DNA from 3 places in the Tigheibacillus halophilus genome. Region 3 is predicted to be linked to each of the others. Evidence: riboswitches for the same ligand, from Rfam matches in the RefSeq annotation. Region 3 holds a riboswitch; each other region holds the start of a gene.
The links. A riboswitch is a leader RNA that binds a small molecule or an ion and turns the genes downstream of it on or off. The one in region 3 is predicted to bind thiamine pyrophosphate.

Region 1: linked by a shared signal. The riboswitch ahead of thiM (hydroxyethylthiazole kinase) and the one ahead of ACFSMW_RS18275 (lipoate--protein ligase family protein) in region 3 are both predicted to bind thiamine pyrophosphate.
Region 2: linked by a shared signal. The riboswitch ahead of thiT (energy-coupled thiamine transporter ThiT) and the one ahead of ACFSMW_RS18275 (lipoate--protein ligase family protein) in region 3 are both predicted to bind thiamine pyrophosphate.

The regions. Positions count from the first base shown of each region.
Region 1 covers NZ_JBHUIZ010000009.1:49,544-53,803, forward strand. The annotation lists gene ACFSMW_RS10915 (energy-coupling factor ABC transporter ATP-binding protein) at 1-44, shown strand, start outside; gene ACFSMW_RS10920 (energy-coupling factor transporter transmembrane component T family protein) at 41-838, shown strand; gene truA (tRNA pseudouridine(38-40) synthase TruA) at 866-1,618, shown strand; TPP riboswitch at 1,706-1,807, shown strand; gene thiM (hydroxyethylthiazole kinase) at 1,966-2,766, shown strand; gene ACFSMW_RS10935 (Lin0512 family protein) at 2,815-3,177, shown strand; gene tenA (thiaminase II) at 3,270-3,959, shown strand; gene rplM (50S ribosomal protein L13) at 4,213-4,260, shown strand, end outside.
Region 2 covers NZ_JBHUIZ010000003.1:459,163-463,422, reverse strand. The annotation lists gene ybaK (Cys-tRNA(Pro) deacylase) at 1-442, opposite strand, end outside; gene ACFSMW_RS02830 (hypothetical protein) at 715-855, opposite strand; gene thiT (energy-coupled thiamine transporter ThiT) at 1,007-1,585, opposite strand; TPP riboswitch at 1,679-1,779, opposite strand; gene ACFSMW_RS02820 (M3 family oligoendopeptidase) at 1,849-3,639, opposite strand; gene ACFSMW_RS02815 (tetratricopeptide repeat protein) at 3,747-4,260, opposite strand, start outside.
Region 3 covers NZ_JBHUIZ010000016.1:74,456-78,715, forward strand. The annotation lists gene ACFSMW_RS18265 (YkoF family thiamine/hydroxymethylpyrimidine-binding protein) at 1-428, opposite strand, end outside; TPP riboswitch at 534-641, opposite strand; gene lipA (lipoyl synthase) at 672-1,625, opposite strand; gene ACFSMW_RS18275 (lipoate--protein ligase family protein) at 1,636-2,451, opposite strand; TPP riboswitch at 2,560-2,667, opposite strand; gene ACFSMW_RS18280 (response regulator transcription factor) at 3,091-3,762, shown strand; gene ACFSMW_RS18285 (sensor histidine kinase) at 3,759-4,260, shown strand, end outside.

The DNA of each region.
Region 1 (4,260 bases), on a different contig from region 3:
CAGAGCAAATTTGTGCGATTGTGAAAAAGGGGGACAGGCAATGAATAATATGATGATTATCGGCCAATATGTTCCTGGAAGATCAGTTGTCCACCGGCTCGACCCCCGAACAAAGATAACGATCATTTTCTTTTTCGTCATCTTTGTGTTTTTTGCTAATAACCTTGCAAGCTATGCGTTGCTTACAATATTCGCTGTGTTGAGTGTACTGATGTCACGTGTGCCGATCCGTTACATTTTAAAAGGGCTGACGCCAATTTGGTTTCTGATCGTGTTTACCTTTTTACTGCATCTGATTGTTACGAAGGAGGGGGCTGTAGCGTTTGAAATATTTTCATTCAAAGTGTATACAGGGGGCATCATACAGGGCTTTGCTATTTCCATGCGTTTCTTTTTGTTGATTGTCGTCACTTCGCTGTTGACCCTGACGACAACGCCGATCGAAATTACCGATGCCATCGAAGTCATGCTAGGTCCTCTGAAAAAAGTGAAATTCCCGGTGCATGAGCTCGCCCTGATGATGTCCATTTCTTTGCGGTTCATTCCCACCTTAATGCAGGAAACAGAAAAAATATCCAAGGCGCAAGCCTCCAGAGGTGTCGATTTCCGCACGGGTCCGATCAAAGAGCGGATCAAAGCGGTTGTCCCGTTGCTAGTTCCCTTGTTTGTCAGTGCATTTAAGCGTGCTGAGGAGCTTGCCATGGCGATGGAGGCAAGAGGGTACCAAGGGGGAGAAGGACGCTCTAAACTGCGGGAATTGAAGATAAGCGGTATAGATATTGCTATATATATATTATTTATCGCCGTTATCATTGTATTATTTTTTGTAAGATCATAAAAGATTGCTGCAGGAGGAAAGAAAGGCATGTCTAAAATCAAATGTGTGATCAGTTATGATGGCAGCGGTTTTGCTGGCTATCAAATCCAGCCGGGAAAGCGAACAGTACAAGGAGAAATTGAAAAGGTGCTGACAAAGATACACAAGGGGAAACCCGTTCGCATTTACGCTTCCGGCAGAACTGATAGTGGTGTACATGCGCTAGGCCAAGTCATCCATTTTGAGACGGATAACATCATGTCTGCAGCAAGCTGGAAACAAGCGTTGAATGCCATGGTACCTCATGATATCTTTATTAAAGATGCGATGCGTGTACCAGATACCTTTCATGCCCGTTTTGATGTGGTGGAGAAGGAATACCATTACGTGGTTTCACGCTCCAAGGAACCAGATGTATTCAAGCGTCATTATGCCTACCATTTTCCTTATACATTAGATGTAGGGCGAGTCCAGCGTGCCTGCAGCTGTTTTGAAGGTACCCACGACTTCACGACCTTCTCCTCTGCCAAATCAACAGCAAAAGGAAGTAAAGAAAGAACGCTGTTTGAAGTCTCCTGCGAAGAGCATGGCAATGAACTTATTTTCATCTTCCGGGGGAGCGGTTATCTTTATAATATGGTACGCATTTTGGTTGGCACATTGCTGGATATCGGGCAGGGTAATATGGAAGCGGGAGATATACCAGATCTTTTTGCAAAAAAGGATCGTCGCCTGGCAGGCAAGACTGTACCACCGGAGGGGTTATATTTGTGGCATGTCGTGTATGATCGGGTAAAATGATCTGTAAATCTGCTGTAAATTAAAACTAGCAATCATTTTACTTTGCATCATTCAGAAAATAAGGTAAAGTAAAGACAAATAAATAAAACAGTCCACTAGGGGTGCCATTTGGCTGAGATAAGACAGCGTCTTGATCCCTTTGAACCTGATCTAGTTCGAACTAGCGTAGGAAAGTGGAGATGGCATGTATACTATTCTTGTATCATAAACCACTCCATTTCTGGGGTGTTTTTTTATTTTCTACTCAAGCGCAGGAAGGTTGGTGAGGCTTTGTAACAGATGACTTATTGAAACTGTCCTGTCGTCATGAATTCTTGATTAAACATTCATTTGAGGAGTGGTTGAACATGGATTATATTGCCAAAATAAGAGAAAACAGCCCGTTCATTTTTAACATTACAAATGAGGTTGCAACAAACTTTGCAGCAAACGGATTGATAGCGATTGGTGCTTCGCCTGCTATGTCGCATACTCCAAGAGAAGCGGAGGAAATGGCACGTCATGCCGATGCGGTCGTACTGAATTTGGGCACACTGACTGAGGATCGGGCTGAAGCAATGTTAAAAGCAGGTAAAACAGCTAATGATGCAGGGGTGCCTGTCATATTGGACCCTATCGCTGCTGGTGCAACTACTTTTAGAACCGAAGTCATTGCAGAAATATTAAGCACTGTGAAATTGGCAGTTATCAAGGCAAATGCCGGTGAGATTGCTGTGTTAGGAAATGTTTTGAAAGAGACGAAAGGACCTGATTCACCAATTGAAAAAAATGATCCTAATGTGGCAGCTGCGGTTGCTGAAAAATATAAAACGATTGTCATTGCAACTGGAAAAACAGATGTAATTTCGGATGGTTCGAGAAGGACCCTTTGTGATAATGGCCATCCAATGCTCCAAAACATCACTGCAAGCGGATGCCTGCTAACATCGATCGTCGGAGCGTTTGCAAGTGTCACTCAAGACATGTATGAAGCGGCTGTTTGGGCCACAGCCAGCTATGGTATCGCAGCAGAGCTGGCAATGAAAACAGCTGAAGGCCCAGGGACTTTTATTCCAGCATTGCTTGATCAGTTGTACGCCTTGGACCAAGAGAAGGTGAAGGGGTATCAACGCATACAGGAAATGGAAGAAGAAAGGAAAGTGTTTTGATTCCGGTAAAGAGCTGGCTGACTACGCATTGAAAAGGAGGAAGAAGCAATGATGGAAACGCTTTTATTTATTGAAACCGGTACTGGTATTGATGTGCACGGGCAGGATGTTAATGTAGCAGCAGAAAGGGCTGTGATCGATGCCATTCATTATAATTCCATGCCAGGCATGAAGAAGATACTTCCGAATGGAAATCTGCAAGCAATGAAAGTGAATGTAAAACTTGGTATTCCCAGAGACCGTAACAAACTGGATAAAGAAAAGATCAAGCAGATGATTCCATATGGCACGGTGTCAGTTGAAGTACTGGAAGGCGGTTTGGCCACAACGAGCGGCATTTTTCTCGAAGAGCAACAAGATACAAATGATTTGATGTATATTGTGAACGCTGTTGTTGAAGTGGGTTACTGATTCATTTTTGGTTACGTTTATGCTGGCGGCATGACAAGCCGGCGAACATGGCAAAGGTTTTTATCAAATAAACGAATAAGGGGGCATTTTTTATGCGTTTTTCAGAAATCTTAAGGGAAGCAACCAAACATAGCTGGGAATTAAGCTTGCATCATCCATTTGTCCAAGGAATTGTCCGCGGCGATTTGCCGCTAAGTACATTTAAAAACTATATTATGCAAGATATCTATTACCTTAAGCATTATGGGAAGGTACATGCATTTGCAGCAGCGCATGCAGATGATTTTAGTGTCGCCGCGAAATTAGCTGATAAAGCAAGGAGGACTGCACAAGCAGAACTTACCGTTCACCAGGAACATGCAAAGCTTTTGCATATTACAGACGAAGACATCAAAAACTTTAAACCGGCTCCAACAGCGTATGCTTATACATCACACATGTATCGTGCAGCTTTGTCCGGCAGTCTTGCACAGATCGTTGCTTCCATGCTTCCATGCTACTGGCTATATGCAGATATAGGGTTAAAAAACAAAGAGGCTAAGCCGAAGGAAAAAATCTATGAAAACTGGATACAAACGTATGCAAGTGATTGGTTTCAGGAATCAACGCAGGAAATGATCGACTTGTTAGATACACTAGCAAGTGAAGCAAGTAATGCTGAAAAAGAAAAGATAAAGCAACAGTTTATCTTATCCAAGGAATACGAACTCGCTTTCTGGGAGATGGCTTACAGCTTTGAAACGTGGCTATCGGAAAGAGAGCATACAAAAACTACTGTTTAAATATCGACTGTTTATCGTCTTTGAATGGACATATGAAGGGTTTTCAAACATGTAAAAGGTCAGGATATACAGGAAGCAACCTCAACCCTTTGCAAAAGAAAGAAAATCTTTATAAAACTTGACATCGCGCCTTGCTTGTTATATGATAGCTTATGGCATTTTATTTCTAAATCCATGATTAGCCCCGGAAACTAATTATGTTGAAAATAGAAATAATCAACTGAAACGAATTTAATTTGGAGGGTAACTTACCATGCGTACAACTTTCATGGCTAATGAATCTAATATAGAACGCAAATGG
Region 2 (4,260 bases), on a different contig from region 3:
GGTTTCCAAATACTGCATCTGTCATTTGCTGTAAGTCATCAGGTGACAGCTCTACTTGCAGGCCTCTTTTCCCAGCGGATATGATGATCGTATCTTGTGATTCAGCATCAGATGACAAATAGGTCGGATAGTGCTTTTTCATTCCGATGGGTGAACAGCCACCCCGGATGTAACCGGTTGTCTCCTCCAGTTTTTTCATCGGTAGCATGTCCACTTTTTTATTGTCACTGATTTTAGCGGCTGCTTTTAAATCCAACTCCCTCTCAGAAGGGATACACGCGATGATCACACCTGTTTTATCCCCCACGGCGGCCAATGTTTTAAAAATCTTGTGGTATGGTTTACCTGTTTTATCCGCCACTGACATAGCATCCAGGTGCTTTTCGTCCCATTGGTATTCATGAATATAATAATTGATTTTTTCTTTATCCAAAATGCGCATTACATTTGTTTTATGGATTTTTTTCTTTTTCAATTTCATTCCTCCCAAGTATCAGGATTATATAAAATTCGGCCTATAAATGAGACACGGTTAGCTACCGTTTAAAATATATGATCTCTTTTCTTGAAAAGCCTAAACAAAGCAATGTACCTGTTTCCTCTCCAAGTGGAACCATATATCCCTTCTATAATTTTTGCTCCTTGTCACGCTCACAGTATTTCCTGTTATATGAAATACCCCCATGATATGCCAAATCCCAAGTTAAAGGTTTGCTAATTCTTTTTCACTGCTGCCTCTTTTATCGCACATTCATTGCATAATAGTTTTCCATCCTTTTGCTCCCCATCAAAAAAACCATTTTCACAATAAACATTCTGACCACAACAATGGCATTGGCCAATTAGTTCTCTCATACAAATCCCTCCTGATGCTATTATACAATAAAAATGAAAACAGTTAATTCAATGATTCAGTATTCCATAAATTTTCTGTTCGATCATCCACAGAAAAAAGACTGCCATTTGAAACAGCAGTCGTTCGTGTGAGCGAAGAAGTATATTTCAGTCAGGCAGCAGCATGCAAAAGCGATTTCGGCTGCTTGTGAAACAGGAAAAAAATCGCAACTGTACAAATGATAAATGACGGAACCATGTACGATGCATTATAAACAAGTGAATAAATCCAAATATTATTCCAGCCTGCCGGCATAAATTTGGCAAAGAAAACGGCACCAGCGATCAGATGCGCGGCCATTCGTAAAATTGAACCAAGCAAAACGCCAAGCATGATGTAAGTGAAGTACGCTTTCTTATTGCCATGCTTGACAGCGTCTTTGATTTTAGCGGCGAATATACCTGCAAATCCAAGTACAGTAAATGCGACGGCGTAATCAATGAGGCCTTGCAATGGTACTAGTACATAACCTCCAAATGGAATCTGTAAGATTCCCCACAGAAATCCTGCCGTTAGCCCGCCTTTTAATCCCCAGCGGAATGCCACAATGAATATTGGAATCATTGCGAAGGAAATCGATCCTCCCTGGGCCCAAATTTTAAATTGCAAAAATGGTATCATATCAAGTGCCAATGCCAAAGCCGTAAAAATGGCTACTTCTATCATGAATAATGTCTTGTTAGAATTCATATCCCATCAATCCCCCTTTTTTTAAACACAAAAAAAGCAATGCCAGGGGAAGCTTTTCCTGATGGGGATTTCGCTCACGGCATTGCTATTATCCATCAAAAAAGCCACCATTCCTACGCTAGAATTAACTAACAGGTTCGAAGGGTCTGAACGCTATGTTCACTCTCAGCCATTTGGCTCCCCCTGAAGGCTTCTTGCATATTCGCTTTTCTTGTTACTTACATTGTAGCCTGTAAACACTTAAAAATCAAGCTGTATCGAAACTATTCTGTCAGTTTGAGAAATTCCTCCACATCCTCTACACATAGCTGAATAGCTTTTTCCCAAAAATCCGTTTTTGTCAGATCGACGTTCAGATGTTTTTTCGCCAAATCTTCCACTTTCATTCGGCCAGTATCCTGCAAAAGCGCAATATACGCATCCTCGAATTCGCTTCCTTGTTCCAAAGCGTGAGCATAGATGCCCAGGCTAAACAAATATCCGAACGTATATGGGAAATTGTAAAACGGTGTGCCGGTTTTGTGAAAATGCAGTTTTGACGCCCAAAACATTGGATCATATTCATCAAGCGCATCACAATAAGCTTCTTTTTGGGCTTCCAGCATCAATTCATTTAGTTTATCTACTGGTACCATACCAAGTTTTCTTTCTTCGTAAAATTTTAATTCGAATAGGAAGCGGGCATGGATGTTCATGAAGAAAGTGATTCCCCGTCGTACTTTGTCTTCTAGCAATACTACTTTTTCTTCTTTCGTCCCGGCCTGCTTCACAGCTGCATCTGCCAATATCATTTCAGCGAATGTTGAAGCAGTTTCAGCCACATTCATGGCGTAGCCTTGGTTCATGATGTGCAAATCATTCATCACATGCTGATGAAAACCGTGCCCCAGTTCATGTGCCAGCGTAGCGATATTAGACTTGGATCCGGAAAATGTCATGAAGATGCGGGTCTGCTTTTTATTTGGAAAACTGGTACAAAACCCTCCCGGGCGTTTGCCTGCTCTATCTTCGGCTTCTATCCAGCGGTTTTCGAAAGCCATTTTCGCAAAGTCGGCCATTTTCGGACTGAATTGTTTAAACTGTTCAACGATGAGATGTGCCCCCGACGTGAAAGAAACCTTTGTTTCATTTTTTCCTAATGGTGCCCCTATATCAAACGTACTTAATTTTTCCAAGCCGAGCAGTTTGGCTTTTCTATTTAAGAATGCCACAAATGGTGCTTTATTTTGTTCAATCGCCGCCCACATCGCGTCCAGTGTTGCCTGCTGCATACGATTGTTTGTCAGTGGTTCCTTCAATACATCATCCCAGCCGCGGTGTTGATACATCTGTAAACGGAAGCCAGCCAAATGATTCAACGTTTGCCCAAACAAGGACGCATTTTTTTGCCACTCGTTCTGGATTTTTTCAAACATATTTTTTCGCTTACGTCGCTCAGCACTGGACATCTGATTGGAGGCCTGGCCCATAGAATAATGTTTTGTTTTACCATTTTCCTCCACATTGACCTTCATACTGCCAACAACAGTTTCGTACATTTGATTCCACGCATGATAGCCATCGACTGCTAAATCATTGATCAATATTTCTTGATCCGAAGGCAATAATTCTTTGGCCTCACGCCTTGCTTCTGTAAGCGCAAAAGCAATTTCTTCCAATTCCGGGGTTTTTATCATTTTTTCCCAGGAAGCATCGTCAATTTCTTTTAGTTTTTGGTCGAGCTTCGTGCCAACAGCTCCCATCTTTGCGCTTAAATCACCGCGTTTCGCGACCAAAACAGCAGCATTGCTGTCATCCACGTCTTGGGCACTGAGACAGCTGATATAAGCGAAAACATCGCGCAGTCTTTTTCGAATTGGTGTCAACTGTTCTATAATGGATACCAGTTTCATTCCTGTAGCAGATGATGGATGAAATCGATCGATTTCATCCTTTACACTAGCTATCTCTTGCGTCAAAGCTGACATGGTATCCCTTAACTCCCCAGACTTGCTTCCTCCGGTAAAAATTTGATCCAAATCCCATGTTGGTATGTATTCCTCGGTTACTTCCATCCAATCTCTCCTCCTAGAAAAATATATTTTCATTATAACGATATATCTGACAAAAGACTAAAAACTAGACTTAAAAATAACAGACAACGCATAAAAGTTGTCTGTCCTTAAAATCCTTGCGATTTTTTGCTTTGTTCTACTAATTTATTTTCATATTTTCTTTTCTGTTTGGGCAGATGCATATCAAAAAAAGCAATGACATCTGCTAGGGCGTTCTCCAGCAGTTCTGGATCATTCGCAGCTTCAAGCGCCGCGATTGCTTTGTCATAAGTCTGTGCAGCACGGTTTATTTCTGATTTTTTCTTATGTTCCAGGCAATATCCGTATTGCATATAGATCATTCCCAGCTTCCGATTTTCACTCTGCTTACTGTCTGCATAAATTCGAATAGCATGCTCGTATAGGGGCAACGCCTCATCAAGCATTCCTTTATCAAAATAATAAAATGCCATTTCTGTTAATGCTTCTGCGTGCGTGTAGGTTTCCTCCAATGAAGTCTCTGTAATTTCATCCAGAGCCTGTTTTAGATAACTTACAGCTTTTTCATCTGCTTCTCTGCTCCCATATATTTTCCCAATGCTGATCAAACTGTGTATGCGTAAATTTTCCTGCTCTTTTTCC
Region 3 (4,260 bases):
GCTTTCATCGCGTCAATCTGCTTATAAATCATGTCCATATAATGCACCCCTCCAAGTGGATACAAGGAAAATTTGGCAGATACCTCTTGCTGGATATTTTGAATGGCTTGCAAGTTTGCAGGTTCATCATCTTCAGCAAGGTAAACATCCCCGGCAGCATCCCCCGGGCAGCCGATAGAGTAGGTTGCCTGATAAGCGATATGTTCGCCTGTTTGTGCCGCGATTATGAAAATGGCTTTGGATACATCAAATACGTGAACTGCTTTGCCGCGGATGGTGGTCGTCACATCGTCCGTTCGCATCCACACTTTTGTGGAATCCACCTTCTCAAGTGTTCCTAAAATGATATCGATAAATTGGTTGCACATCGGGTGTAATGAAAAACTTACTCCCACGATTTCGCCGGAATGACATGCTTCGTTTGACATATTATATACCTCCTGTTTTTTGCAGAAGAGAACTGTACACGTAAAAAAATGCATTCGCGAGGAATGCAGTAGTTTAGTAGATGGGTATAAGTGATAGATTTATGCCCATGATTGACTACGCTTCCCCACGCTGGTATTATCCAGATCGGGTGCAAAGGGTCGGAACAAAATGATTGTCCTTCTCAGCCGTGTACAGCTCCCCTGGTGTCATTGAATAGATTTTTTTAAAAGAAAAAGTTTTTGTCAGAACGTAAAATCAATTGTTTCATCGGTTTGTTTTTCATAGCCCTTCATATATTGGATCCGACGTTGCGCTGACCCGCGATTGACTTGTTCATCAGCATGATAAGAAGATCGGACAAGCGGGCCGGACTCACAATGACGGAATCCCTTTTTCAAGGCGATCTCCTTCAGTTCAGCGAATTCATCCGGATGATAGTACTTTTCCACAAATAAATGCTTTCTGGTAGGCTGCAAGTACTGGCCAATCGTCATAATGTCAACACCATGAGCCAGCAAGTCATCCATAGCCTGGACAATCTCTTCTTTTGTTTCACCCAGGCCAAGCATGATGCTGGATTTCGTTGGTGTGTGCGGTGCAATCAATTTGACACGCTGCAAGAGTTGAAGTGAACGATCATACTGTGCCTTTGCGCGTACGCGTTTTGTCAAACGACGTACTGTTTCGATATTGTGGTTGAAAATATCCGGCTTGCTGTTCATTAGCGTATATAAACTTTCATAATCACCTTTCATATCTGAAGGTAAAACCTCGATAGTGCAACCTGGATTCTTCTGTCGGATGGCGTTGACCGTTTCAGCAAATACGGCTGCGCCTCCATCATTCAAGTCATCCCGGGCCACAGCTGTGACTACCACATGTTTGAGCCCCATGATGGCGACAGAGTCTGCCACTCTGTCAGGCTCGCCCCAGTCCAATTCATTGGGCAACCCTGTTTTGACCGCACAAAAGCGGCAACCGCGTGTACATGTATCACCAAGGATCATGAATGTTGCAGTTTGCCGTTCACTCCAGCATTCATGGATATTAGGACATTTCGCTTCCTCGCAAACCGTATGCAATCTTTTTTCACGCATTAATTTTTTTAAGCCAGTATAGGATTTGTTCGTATTTAATTTAATTTTTAACCATTCCGGTTTGCGAATGTATTCCTTTTGCTGCACCATGATGTTCACCTCTGATTTTTTATTTGGCGTCCATGAGCGTTCCGAGAAGATAGTTAGATTTTGCAAGAGAGTGCACTTCCTCCCATTGCGAATTTGTTAATACGATGGGGCGAAGAGATATATCCAGGCCATGTTGGAAACCGGTATAAAACGCTTGCTTCACTTCGCCGTAAGAATGCTTTTTTAGCTTGATTTGATCCATCGTGATCGCTTTTTGAATGAACTGGCTTTTCTTCTTTTGCCGTACTGCTTCAGATGGAAAAGCAAACAAATCAAATAGCATATGTGCATTGATGCTCATAGGAATGGATCCATGCTGGAGCAATGTGCCTTGCTTGCGGGTTTGTGCATTTCCAGATATCTTTTTACCTTCAAAAACCATTTCATAGTAAGCGGTCTTTTCAAAACATATAGCAGTAATGTTTTTATCACGTTCTCTCCCAGGTGTTGCATAGCAAGCTGCTATTCCTAAGTTTCTGTAGCCCTGAAGCACTCCTTTTGATAACACATGATAAGCTTCTGTAATTGACGTTGGGATGGCATGATGGTTTTCAGAGATGACAATGCTGTATGTAAGCTCATTGTCGTGCAGAACAGCACTTCCGCCAGTCAGACGCCTAACAAGCTGGCAGCCATGTTTTTGCAATCCATCGAAATCGATATATTCCATTTTTTGAAAGTGTCCAATGGACAGGCTTGGACGAGACCAGCCATATAGCCGCAATGTCGGGGGAATGCGTCCCTGGCTGTGCCATCTTAATAAAGCTTCGTCCAGAGCCATATTGGTAGCTGCGTCGTGTAATCCACTATCCAAAAAACCCCATGTTTCTGTCACTGTTCCTCACCTCCCTATTTGATAAGCTGCATGTTGGATTTATGTGTTAATAAAAAAACTGCATTTCTTGGAAGAAATGCAGTCATGTCAGTTAATCACTGGTTTAATAAATACAAGACTGCACTTCCCCACGCTGGTATTATCCAGATCGGGTGCAAAGGGTCAGAACGTAATTGTTCTTCTCAGCTAATCATACAAGCTCCCCTAGTGCGAATTTTACCGTATGCAGTTTTCTAAATTTATCATAACGAGATTTGAATGGAATGTAAAGGAAAAGATTGAAAAATATACTATCTTCAGAGGAATTGAATGTCAGGCTGCACCATATAAAAATCAAATGTGAAAATGATGAAACCAAATGGTAAAAGGGAAAGTATATAAGGGGAGGAAGGCAGGTTTGGAAAAAGCAAAGTGACAGGATAATAAATTTGGTATGACACTATAATGAGCTTGGCTCCCCATATCTTCGTCCGTGTTTATGTGCTTGTCAGCCTGTATTATAATAAATAGGGAGTTCATATTCAGTTCATAAATTGATTGTAAGATACTATCAGTCACACAGGAAATGGACTTAGATTCGGTTACTATAACAAAGTACGTTTGAATCGTTCGGTATTTTGGATAAAGGAATGGATGCATATGGCGAAAATTTTAATCGTTGACGATGATGTGCATATAAGAGAATTGATAAAGCTGTTGTTGCGCGATGAAGGGTTTGACGTATACGAAGCGAGTGATGGCGTCGAGGCTTTGGCAATGCTGGAATCTATTAAGGCTGATATGGTCATATTGGATATCATGATGCCGAATATGGATGGCTGGGAGCTATGCCAGGAGCTGCGGGTTTTTTATGATTTCCCATTGCTTATGCTTACAGCCAAAAGAGAGACTTCCCAAAAGCTGAAGGGATTCGATATGGGCACGGATGATTATTTGGTCAAGCCATTTGAACCACTTGAGCTTGTGGCCCGGGTGAAAGCACTGCTTAAACGCTACCAGATCACCATGTCACAGCAGGTTAAACTAGGTGATATCGTATTGAAACGGAGAACTTTCGAGGCGATATGCAAGAATCAGCCCGTCGATTTGCCCTTAAAGGAATTCGAACTATTATTTCTGCTTGCAAATTATCCAGGAAAAACGTTCACAAGAGAGCAGCTCATCGAGACGATATGGGGCTATGACTATGAAGGTGATGAAAGAACGGTTGATGTTCATATTAAACGGCTGCGGGACAGGTTTTCTGACAAGCATGGCTTTCAAATCAGTACTGTGCGAGGTCTTGGTTACCGATTGGAGCTGAAGAAATGAAGAAAGAACGTTTTTTCTTTCCGTTTGTCGTTCTCTTCTGCTTATCCTTGTGCTGGATTGCCGCTTTTTATCTGATTGGCTATATTTTCAGCCTATTAAATGTCAGCTTCAATCCACTTACCACACAACTCATTATTTCTTTGGCTGGTTTTTTGATGTTTGGATCTATACTTTTTTTGGTGACGCGCTTTTTTTCAGGATGGAAAGAAAAACAAACACGTTATTTTCAAACTATTATTGATGCGATGAGACAAATTGCCAGCGGGAATTATGATGTGAACATAAGTAAACTGCCTGGTCATGACCATTCGGGTGATCCATTCTCAAAAATAATTGACAATATCAATTATATGTCTAAAGAGTTGGGACAGATTGAACAAATGAGACAGGAGTTCGTTTCAAACGTATCCCATGAAATACAATCACCGCTAACTTCCATCAGTGGATTCGCACGTGCATTGAAAAATGAAAATATCTCTGCTGAGGAGAGAGTGCACT